One region of the Mesorhizobium sp. WSM4846 genome, then DNA from elsewhere that is predicted to be linked to it. Evidence: riboswitches for the same ligand, from Rfam matches in the RefSeq annotation. Region 1 holds a riboswitch; each other region holds the start of a gene.
The links. Region 1 has a riboswitch for cobalamin ahead of AC0L15_RS27860 (ABC transporter ATP-binding protein). Riboswitches for the same ligand answer to the same signal wherever they lie in the genome.
Positions count from the first base shown of each region.

Region 2: linked by a shared signal. The riboswitch ahead of AC0L15_RS14130 (DUF1636 family protein) and the one ahead of AC0L15_RS27860 (ABC transporter ATP-binding protein) in region 1 are both predicted to bind cobalamin.
Region 3: linked by a shared signal. The riboswitch ahead of AC0L15_RS04435 (aromatic ring-hydroxylating oxygenase subunit alpha) and the one ahead of AC0L15_RS27860 (ABC transporter ATP-binding protein) in region 1 are both predicted to bind cobalamin.

Region 1 is NZ_JBVVPZ010000047.1:3-3,272, forward strand. It holds gene AC0L15_RS27855 (AraC family transcriptional regulator) at 134-967, opposite strand; cobalamin riboswitch at 1,233-1,436, shown strand; gene AC0L15_RS27860 (ABC transporter ATP-binding protein) at 1,524-2,336, shown strand; gene AC0L15_RS27865 (ABC transporter substrate-binding protein) at 2,333-3,270, shown strand, end outside.
Region 2 is NZ_JBVVPZ010000014.1:1,337-4,606, reverse strand. It holds gene AC0L15_RS14135 (winged helix-turn-helix domain-containing protein) at 1-1,158, shown strand, start outside; cobalamin riboswitch at 1,188-1,392, shown strand; gene AC0L15_RS14130 (DUF1636 family protein) at 1,431-1,865, shown strand; gene cobW (cobalamin biosynthesis protein CobW) at 1,862-2,899, shown strand; partial or broken gene AC0L15_RS14120 (cobaltochelatase subunit CobN) at 2,918-3,270, shown strand, end outside.
Region 3 is NZ_JBVVPZ010000003.1:98,857-102,126, reverse strand. It holds gene AC0L15_RS04440 (FAD-binding oxidoreductase) at 1-413, opposite strand, end outside; gene AC0L15_RS04435 (aromatic ring-hydroxylating oxygenase subunit alpha) at 437-1,684, opposite strand; cobalamin riboswitch at 1,797-1,999, opposite strand; gene AC0L15_RS04430 (DUF680 domain-containing protein) at 2,504-2,710, shown strand; gene AC0L15_RS04425 (DUF680 domain-containing protein) at 2,778-3,002, shown strand; gene AC0L15_RS04420 (DUF680 domain-containing protein) at 3,077-3,270, shown strand, end outside.

The DNA of each region.
Region 1 (3,270 bases):
CCCCCCCCCCACGACAGGGGGAAAACTGTAACCCATGTATCCGGTTCAAAGTGTTACCCATCCATCAACTGGACAAGATAAGGCGGAGCGCCGCGACACTAGTCTCCAACACAAGTTGAAAACTGGGCCATTCTCACCCTTTGACCGGTATCCAGATTTCCAGCCCGCCATTGCCGCTGCGCGGATCGAATTCGGGACCGTAGCGCTCGAATTCGGGCGCGTCGGCAATCTTGTGCCCGGAGGCCGGCAGCCATTTGTTCCAGATCGTGTTGACCGTGCGGCGGATGGTCGAGATGTGGTCACGATGGGCGAACACGGCGTATTCCTGCTCCGGCACGCGTACGCGCGAAAACTCCTTCGGCAGGTCCGAAAAATCGGACACCTCGACGCCGGCGATATAGTCGAAATTGCCTGCATCGTCGCCGTTGACGCAGACGCCATAGGCGACGTCGCCGACCTCGCCTGGAATGTTGCCGATATAGGGGCCGAACCGCTGCCACTGCATCGGGATGCCGGCGCTGGTTTCGCAGCTGTAGCGCTCGCCGAGACCGGCGATGAGGAACGGCCGGCTGGTTTCGAAACGCGGCGGCTCGAGATTGGTGAGGAAGGACTGGTCCATCAGAATCGGCTCCACGAGATCGAGGTTTTTGAGTGAGCCTTGCGCGCGCACCAGTTCCGGCGTGGTGCCGAACTGGTCGCGGAAGGCGCGGGTGAAAGCCTCATGCGAGGCATAGCCGGCGTCGAGCGCGACCGAGAGAATGTCCGGTGCGCCGGCGGCGAGCCTGCGCGCCGCCTCGGTCAGGCGGCGAGAACGCAGGTAGCCCATCACCGAACGGCCGGTCGCCGCACCGAAAGCCCGCGTCACGTGAAAGCGCGACACGCCGCTGCTGTTGGCGACATCGTCGAGCGAGATGGCTTCCGGCAGATGGCTTTCGACGAACCACAGCGCTTTCTCGGTCGGGTTCATATGGCTCCTTGCTGTGGGACTGCGCATTGGCCAGGTCATGGTATCGCTTCCTGGTGGAGGCAGTTTGATCGAAATTGCGCACCGCGCAATGCGACGGTGGTCGGCAAGTCGAAGGCGTTGGGCGAAGGGCTTGACGGGAGCAGGCGTTGTCTTTTAAGTAGTAACGTTATTACATTACGAGATTCGGTATGCTCGTTCTGACAAGACCATTGCTCGCGGGGCACTCCGAACCCCGGAAACTTATTGCGCTGGGATTGGCGGAAAACTAGGGTGGCTGACTGATGGTCCCCAAGCCGAAAGGCGAGGGTGAAAAGGGAACACGGTGAGATCTTCGGATCGAGGCCGTGGCTGCCCCCGCAACTGTAAGCGGCGAGCAAAATCCGAAAATGCCACTGGCCGGCAAGGCTGGGAAGGCAGGATGGCGTAAGGACCCGCGAGCCAGGAGACCTGCCATCGCACGAGTTGACCGGACGGGGTGTGCCGGGAGGAGACGTGGACATCGGTCTTGTCGGCCGGTCCAGCTTCCTTCCGTCGCCATTGAGAAAGTGACGGTAAGTTGGACGCCTGCCAGCCTCTTCTTGAAGCGCGTGAACTGAGCGCCACGGCGAATGGCCAGCGCCTGGTCAGTGCGGTCAGCCTTTCGGTCGCGGCGGGAGACCGCCTCGCTATCATCGGTCCCAACGGCGCCGGCAAGACGACGCTGCTGCGCATGCTATGCGGCACGCTGCGTCCGAGCGCGGGAGATGTGAGATTTTCCGGACGCCGGCTGGAGACGTTTCCGGCCGCCGAGCGGGCGCTGCACATGGCAGTCGTCGGCCAGACCGATCAGCCCGATCCGCGGCTTGCCGTGATCGACTACGTCGGACTTGGGCGGGTCCCGCATGCCTGCTGGCGACGCAGGAGCGAGCAACGCGACGTCGTCGTCGAAGCGCTTCGCAGAACCGGCCTGCTGCCGCTGCTCGGCCGCACGATCGGCTCGGTGTCGGGTGGTGAGCGGCAACGCGCCCAGCTGGCGCGCGCCATCGCCCAGGAGCCAAAAATCCTGTTCCTCGATGAACCGACCAATCATCTCGATCCGCGCGCCCGCAGCGAACTTCTCGAACTCGTATCGCAGCTTGGCATGACCGTCGTGGCGGTGCTGCATGATCTGTCGCTGGTCACGCCATTTGCCACCAGGGTCGCGGTGATGAACGAGGCCCGCCTGCAGGCACTCGCCGGTCCGCGCGAGGCGCTGACCAAGCAGTTGATCCGCGAGATTTTCGGCGTCGACGTGCTTCGGCTGCGCCATCCGACCGAAGACCGCGAACTCACGGTGTTCGAAGTCCCGAACCGTGCCTCTTCTGATCTAACCAAGGAGCAACATCCGTGAAACGCCTCGCACTGTCTTTTGCCTCTCTGCTGCTTGCCCAGACAGCCTTCGCTTTCCCGGTAACAGTCGACAGCTGCGGCACGCCGCTGACGTTCGACGCCGCGCCAAAGCGTGCCGTCATCCAGGATATGAACATGGCCGAGATGGCCTTCGCGCTGGGGCTGCAACCGTCGATCGTCGGCCTGACCGGCATCACCGGATGGTACAAGGCCGGTCCGGAATTCAAGGCCAAGCAGGGCGCGATCCCGGAACTCGCGCCGAAATACCCGGCGCTCGAAAACCTGGTCGCGGTCGAGCCCGATTTCTTCTTCGCCGGCTGGTATTACGGCATGAAGCCGGGCGGCGAGGTAACGCCAGATACGCTGGCGCCGCACGGCGTCAAGACGCTGGTGCTGACGGAAAGCTGCGTCCATCTCGACAACAACCGCCCCGCCGCCTCGATGGACCTGCTCTACGGCGACATCGAAAAGCTGGGCAGGATTTTCGGCAAGCAAGCCAGGGCGGAAAAACTCGTTTCAGGCTGGAAAGCGCAACTCGCCGATATCACGGCAAAGGTCGGCGACCGCGAGCGGACGCGGGTGTTTCTCTACGACTCCGGCGAAGACAAACCCTTCACATCAGGCAAGTTCGCGATCCCCAGCGCCATGATCGCCGCTGCCGGCGGCGACAACATCATGGCCGACATGCAGACGAGCTGGGGCAACACGGACTGGGAAACGGTCGCTTCCCGCAATCCGCAGTTCCTGATCCTGCTCGACTACCAGGACGGCGGTGGTTACAGGAAACTGCTCGACTTCCTCAAAGTCCATCCGGCAATGAAGGAGACCGATGCGGTCAGGAACGAGCGCTTCGTCGCGCTGCGCTATGCCGAGCTGACGCCCGGACCTGCTAACATCGAGGCGATCGGCAAGATCGCCAGCGCGATGCACCCGGA
Region 2 (3,270 bases), on a different contig from region 1:
CTTGCCGCACAGGGGTTTGCCGATCCTCGCCCTAACGGCACGCCCGATCGCCGCCATCTGGCCCGTGTGCTTGCCCGGACCGGTCTGCTGCAGATCGATTCCGTCAGCGCGGTGGTGCGTGCCCATTATATGCCGCTCTATTCGCGGCTTGGCCCCTACCCGCTCGCCCTGCTCGACAACGCCGCGGTGACGCGCAAGCGCAAAGTCTTCGAATATTGGGCGCACGAAGCCTCCTTTCTGCCGGTCGAAACCTATCCGCTGATGCGCTGGCGCATGGAGCGGGCCGAACGTGGCGAGGAAATGTATAATGGGCTGGCCAAGTGGGGCCGAGAGCGCGCCGCCTACATTGAAGACATCTTTCGCGAGGTCGTCGAACGCGGCCCGATCGCCGCTTCCGCCCTGGAAGGCCAGAAAGGCTCAGGCGGCTGGTGGGGCTGGAGCGACGCCAAGCACGCTTTCGAATGGCTGTTCTGGGCCGGCCGTATTACCACCGCGTCGCGTCGTGGCTTCGAGCGGCTTTATGATCTGCCGCAGCGCGTGCTGCCGCCGGCGATACTTGCCCTGCCAGTGCCATCGCCTGAGGATGCGCACCGCGAATTGCTGCGCATTTCCGCCCGCGCCCACGGCGTCGCCACAGCAGGCGACCTGCGCGACTATTTCCGCCTCTCTCCCGCTGATATCAAAGGCCGCATCGAGGAACTGGTCGACGCCGGCGACCTCTTGCCGGTGACCGTCGAAGGCTGGAGCAAGCCGGCCTATCTTCACAAGGACGCTCGTTTTCCGCGCAAGATCGAGGCGCGCGCCTTGCTCGCTCCGTTCGATCCGGTTGTCTTCGAACGGACGCGTACGGAAAGACTGTTCGACTTCCGCTATCGCATCGAGATCTACACCCCTGCTGAAAAGCGCCAATACGGCTATTATGTGCTGCCGTTCCTGCTCGGCGAAAGGATCGTGGCGCGCATCGACCTTAAGGCTGACCGCCCGGCCGGCGTGCTGCGCGTCCATGCCGCCTATGCCGAACCCGGCGCGCCGCCGCAAACCGCCGCCGAACTTTTTGAGGAATTGCAGCTGATGCAGGGCTGGCTCGGGCTCGAACGCATCGAGGTGACGCCTGCGGGGGATCTGGGTTCGGCTCTCGCCGACATTGCGGCGTCGTAGACGTGCGTTGACACGACTGCCTCCACAAGCCTAAATCCGGTTCAGACGGTCTCCTTCTCGGCAAAGGGAGGAGCCAAGAGGGAATGCGGTGCGAAATCTCGATTTCAAATCCGCGGCTGTCCCCGCAACTGTAAGCGACGAGCCAAGGCCGATAACCACTGGGAAAATCCCGGGAAGGCGGCACCAGGGCGATGACCCGCGAGCCAGGAGACCTGCCGTCTAGGACATAAAAATCCGATCGCCTGGCGGGTTTTCCGGGCAAGGAGCCTAATTTGGAACGCGACAGCAGTTTTTCGGCTGAGACAGCGGGCGTATTGTCCGGCGATGATGATGCTCTGGCCGACGTCACCGTGATCGTCTGCGCCTCCTGCCGTGACGAGACCGGCTCCGACGGCCATCCTCGCGCCGGCGAATTGTTGGCCGAAGACACGCGCCGCGCCGCCTCTGGCGAAAACATCCGTATCCGCAGCGTCGAATGCCTCGGCAACTGCAAGCGCCGCCTCAGCGCCGCTATCCTGCGCGACGGCTGCTGGAGCTATGTCTTTGGCGACCTGAGCGCGACCAGCGGCGCCGATCTCATCACCGGCGCAAAACTCTTCGCCACCTCGACCGACGGTCTCATTCCATGGCGCGGCCGGCCCGATTGCCTGAAGCGCGGCCTCGTCGCTCGCATCCCTCCCCTCGACCTTTTGAAGGACCAGATATGACCACTTCCGTCTTGCGCGTGCCCTGCACCGTCGTCACCGGCTTCCTCGGCGCCGGCAAGACGACGCTGATCCGCCATCTGCTCGAAAACGCTGGCGGCAAGCGGCTGGCCATCATCGTCAACGAGTTCGGCGACATCGGCATCGATGGCGAGATTCTTAAGGGATGCGGCATTGACACCTGCCCTGAGGAAAACATCGTCGAACTGGCCAATGGCTGCATCTGCTGCACCGTCGCCGACGATTTCGTCCCGGCGCTCGACCAGATCCTGTCGCTGACGCCCAGGGTCGACCATATCCTGATCGAAACCTCCGGGCTGGCGCTGCCCAAGCCGCTGGTCCAGGCCTTCCAGTGGCCGACGGTGAAGAGCCGGGTGACGGTCGACGGCGTCATTGCCGTGGTCGACGGACTGGCGCTGGCCGAAGGCCGCGTTGCCAACGACATGGACGCCCTGCAGGCGCAGCGCGCGCAGGACGAGACGCTCGACCACGACGATCCGGTCGAGGAGGTGTTCGAGGACCAACTCGCCTGCGCTGACCTGATCATACTGTCGAAAAGCGACCTGATGGACGCCGCCGGTTCGGCCCGCGCCAATGCCATCATCGGCAAGCACGCCGCCCGCGCGGTGAAGATCGTGCCGACCTCGCAGGGCAAGGTCGATCCCTCCGTGCTGCTCGGCCTCGGCCTTGCCGTCGAGGACGACATAGAGAACCGCAAGACCCACCACGATGACGAGCTCGATCACGAGCATGACGATTTTGACTCGTTCGTCATCGACATTCCGTCGATTGCCAATCCCGATGAGCTGGCTTTGCGTGTCGCCACGGCGGCGGAGGAAGAAAACGTGCTGCGCGTAAAAGGCTTCGTCGAGGTCGGCGGCAAGCCGATGCGGCTGTTGCTGCAGGCTGTCGGGCCGCGCGTCAACCACTACTACGACCGCGCCTGGACCGCCGACGACGACCGCCGCTCGCGCCTCGTCGTCATCGGCCTGAAAGGGCTGAACCGCCCGGCCATCGAGCGTATTCTCGCCGGCTGACCTCAGGCACGAGCCGCCATGCACATCCTCACCACCACATCCGCCTCGCTCGACGATCTCGCCGAGCCTGTCGATCTCAGGCAGACGCCTGCGGATGTCGTGGCGCTGTCCTTCACCGACAGCGACCTGGCCGGGCTGGCGGCGGCATGGAAAGCGGACGCGGATCGGCTGCCGTCGATGCGGCTGGCCGCCTTGCGCGATCTGCGCCATCCGATGTCCGTCGACCTGTGGATCGACAGCGTCGCCCGGCACGCCAGGGTTGTTCTGGTTCGCATCCTCGGCGGTTACGACTGGTGGCGCTACGGCTGCGACCAGCTCGCCTCGACCGCCCGCGCGCACGGCATAAAACTGGCGCTGCTGCCCGGCGAATG
Region 3 (3,270 bases), on a different contig from region 1:
GTCACGCCGGAGCCGGCCGAAATGAACAGATACTTGGCCGCTGGATGGCTGTGCAGCGAAAAGTCGCCCGCCGGCCCATAGGCCTTCACGTGAACGCCGGGTTTCAGATTGTCGAACATCCAGCGGGTGCCGAGGCTGCCGGCCTGCGCCTTCACCGTCACCGCGATCGAGAACGGCCGCGACGGCGAGGACGACAGCGTATAGGTCCGCATCAGCGGGCCCTCGGTGGTCGGCAGTTCCAGCGTCACGAACTGCCCCGGTCTGTAGCGGAACCAGGTCTGGTTGTCAGAGCGGAAGGTGAAGGTCTTCACCTCAGGCGCCTCGTCGCTGACGCTGATGACTTCCAGCACTTGGAGCCTGTCGTTCCAGGGCGCCATCTCGTCGAGATGGCGGTAGAGGCCAAGGTCCGTCATCGCATTCATCCCCTTGATCTCGTTCAGGCGACGCTGCGCAGCGCCGGCCGCCCGACCTCGGCAAGGCGCGGCCCGATGAAGGAGGCGTACCATTCGACGAACTGGATGACGCCGCCCTCATGCAGTTCCGAATAGGGGCCGGGCTCATAGGCCGGCGACAGGATGCCGAAGGCGTTTTCCTCGACGATGCGACGGTCCTGATCGTTGGTCTCGGTCCAGACATGGGTGAGTTCGGCGAGGTCGTAATCGACGCCTTCGACCGCGTCCTTATGGACAAGCCATTTGGTGGTGACGGCCGTTTCCGTGGCACTGATCGGCAGCACGCGGAAGGTGACGGCATGATCGCCGAGGATATGGTTCCAGGTCGTCGGATAGTGATAGAGCAGCAGCGAGCCGATACGGTCGGTCGAAACGCTGTCGGAAAGGTTCTTCTTCACCGCGCGTCTTCCCGTCATCGTGTAGCTGACGGCGTCGCGCAGCAGCGGCGCGCGGGTGGCGCGATACTGCCCGGCCGGATCGATGCGGAACTTGCTCGGCAGGCCTGCCGCCTCGCATTTCGCCCAGTGCGCGAGCATCTCCGGATCGCTGTCGGCGCCCTGCACCCCGGTCACCGTCGGCGCTTCCGGGAATGTCTTGCAGAGTTCCGGATGGTTGCCGGCGCAATGATAGCACTCGCGGTTGTTCTCCCAGACGAGCTTCCAGTTGCCCTTCTCGACGATGGTCGATTCGAAGGCGACTTTTGCCTCGCGCATCCGGTGCGGCAGGAGGTAAGGCTCGATCATGGCTCGCATCGGCGCGAAGTCGACCGGCTCGTTGGCCAGGCAGATGAAGATGTAGCCGCCAACGCTTTCGCAAGCCACCGGCTTCAGGCTGAACTGGCTCTTGTCGAAGCCGTCTGCCATCTGGCGAGCAAACAACAGCCGGCCGTCCAACTCGTAGGTCCACTGGTGATAGGGGCAGACCAGCTTCGCCGCAGTGCCCTTGTCGGCATTGCAGACACGGCTGCCGCGATGCCGGCAGGAATTGTGGAAGGCATTGACCTTGCCTTGCTGGTCGCGGACCAGCACGACCGGATAGTCGCCGATCTGGGCGGTGATATAGCTGCCAGCTTTCGGCAACTCGCAATCGTGGCCGATGAACAGCCAGTCGCGATACCAGATCAGCTCCATGTCGAGCTTGAAGAAATCTGGATCGGTGTAGAAGGGCTGCTCGAGCGAATAGCCTTGCCTGCGGCCGTGCAAGAGCCTCAGCATGTCGTTGCGCGCGTCCATGTCCTGTCCTCGTGTAAGGACTGAACTGGTGGTGATGGAGGGAGGATCGGCCGCAGACCGGCGACAGGGCCGACATGCATCATCCACCTCTTGACCGCCCACCGCGATCAGTCGAGTCTAAAAATCTCGGGCTGGTTTCCGGGCTCTGGAGTGTCCTTGCGGACTCATCGCGACACCTTCCCAGGCTTGTGGCCCAGTGGTCTCCCGTTGCGACTTGAACTCCACCACCGTTGCGGGGGCAGCACCGGGTTCTGACCGGCTTCCCAATTCTCCGCTTCGTCGTCACCAAGCGGCACCTGAGATGGCGTGATCTAATCATGCCGGCCGGCTGACTGTCGGCATGAAAGCGACATCGTATCCATGCGGCGCGACACCGCCGGCGAAACCTGCAGGTTTATATCTGCAGGGCTGAAACCCCACTTTTCGGCGGCCACTGTCGGCTGCTGTGACATCGAATCTGACCCGCGGCGGAGATCAGGAAGGTTAACAGTTTACAAAAGTGACTGTTAGCCGCTTCTAAAATCGAACCGAACGGTTCGTTTCTGTTGACAATGCGTGCAGCACCCTGTGAACGCAGATCCGCCAATCCGTCAAATCATGAACGGGTAATTTTGAATAAGATATTGAAAACAAACCATAAAACCATGGTAGCAGATGCCTCTGGTACAATTTCAAGGTGTAGATTCTTGGTCCACACGGAACAACTTCGTGATTGGAATCCGCCGAATGGCCTTCCCACATCGGGGCTGTCCGAATGACGCGCATCCTCCCAAGACACGCCGCTAGGCGGACGGAAGACTAAGATACTGGAGTATTAAAATGAAAAAGATCGCTCTTGCTGCCGTCGCCGCTCTGGCCATCACCGGCAGCGCCTTTGCCGGCAGCGACCATTATGGGTCCAACGCCGCCAACCAGCCGACTGCTGCGATCGACAGCTCGTATACGGCCTCTGTCCAGACGCCGGCTCACGCTGAAAAGCAGCCCGTCGGCCAGGGCGCCGATCGCAACCTTTTCGGCAACAATTAACAGCTGGTCCAAAACAGCAAAGTGGCGGTCCGCCGCTCGGGATCTGAGGAACTCAGGAGTATTTGAAATGAAGAAGCTCATTCTTGCCACCGCAGCCATTGTGGCCGTCTCCAGCGGCGCTTTTGCCCGCAGCGACAACTTTGGATCGAACGGTGCCAACCAACCGGCCGCCGCGGTCGACAGCAACTCGTACACGGCTTCGATTCGGAATTCGGCTTCGGCGCAGAATCCGGTTCCGGCTGACGAGAAACCCGTCAACGGCAGCGACCGTAACCTGTTCGGCAACAACTAACAGTTCGTTCCAACAGCGGCGGCGGCATTTGCCCGCCGCGCTGGTGGAACCAAGAAAATCCAGGAGTTTTGAAAATGAAGCAGATCGTTCTTACCGCCGCCGCGCTTTTGATTGCTGCCGGCAGCGCTTTTGCCGGTAGCGACAACTTTGGCGGAACCGACATCAACAAGCAGGCGACCATCAACGTCGACAACACGCAGACGTCTTCGGTACGCAATACCGGCTCGCCGGTCTACAAGCTGCTCAATTCGTCGGGCGACGTACAAAA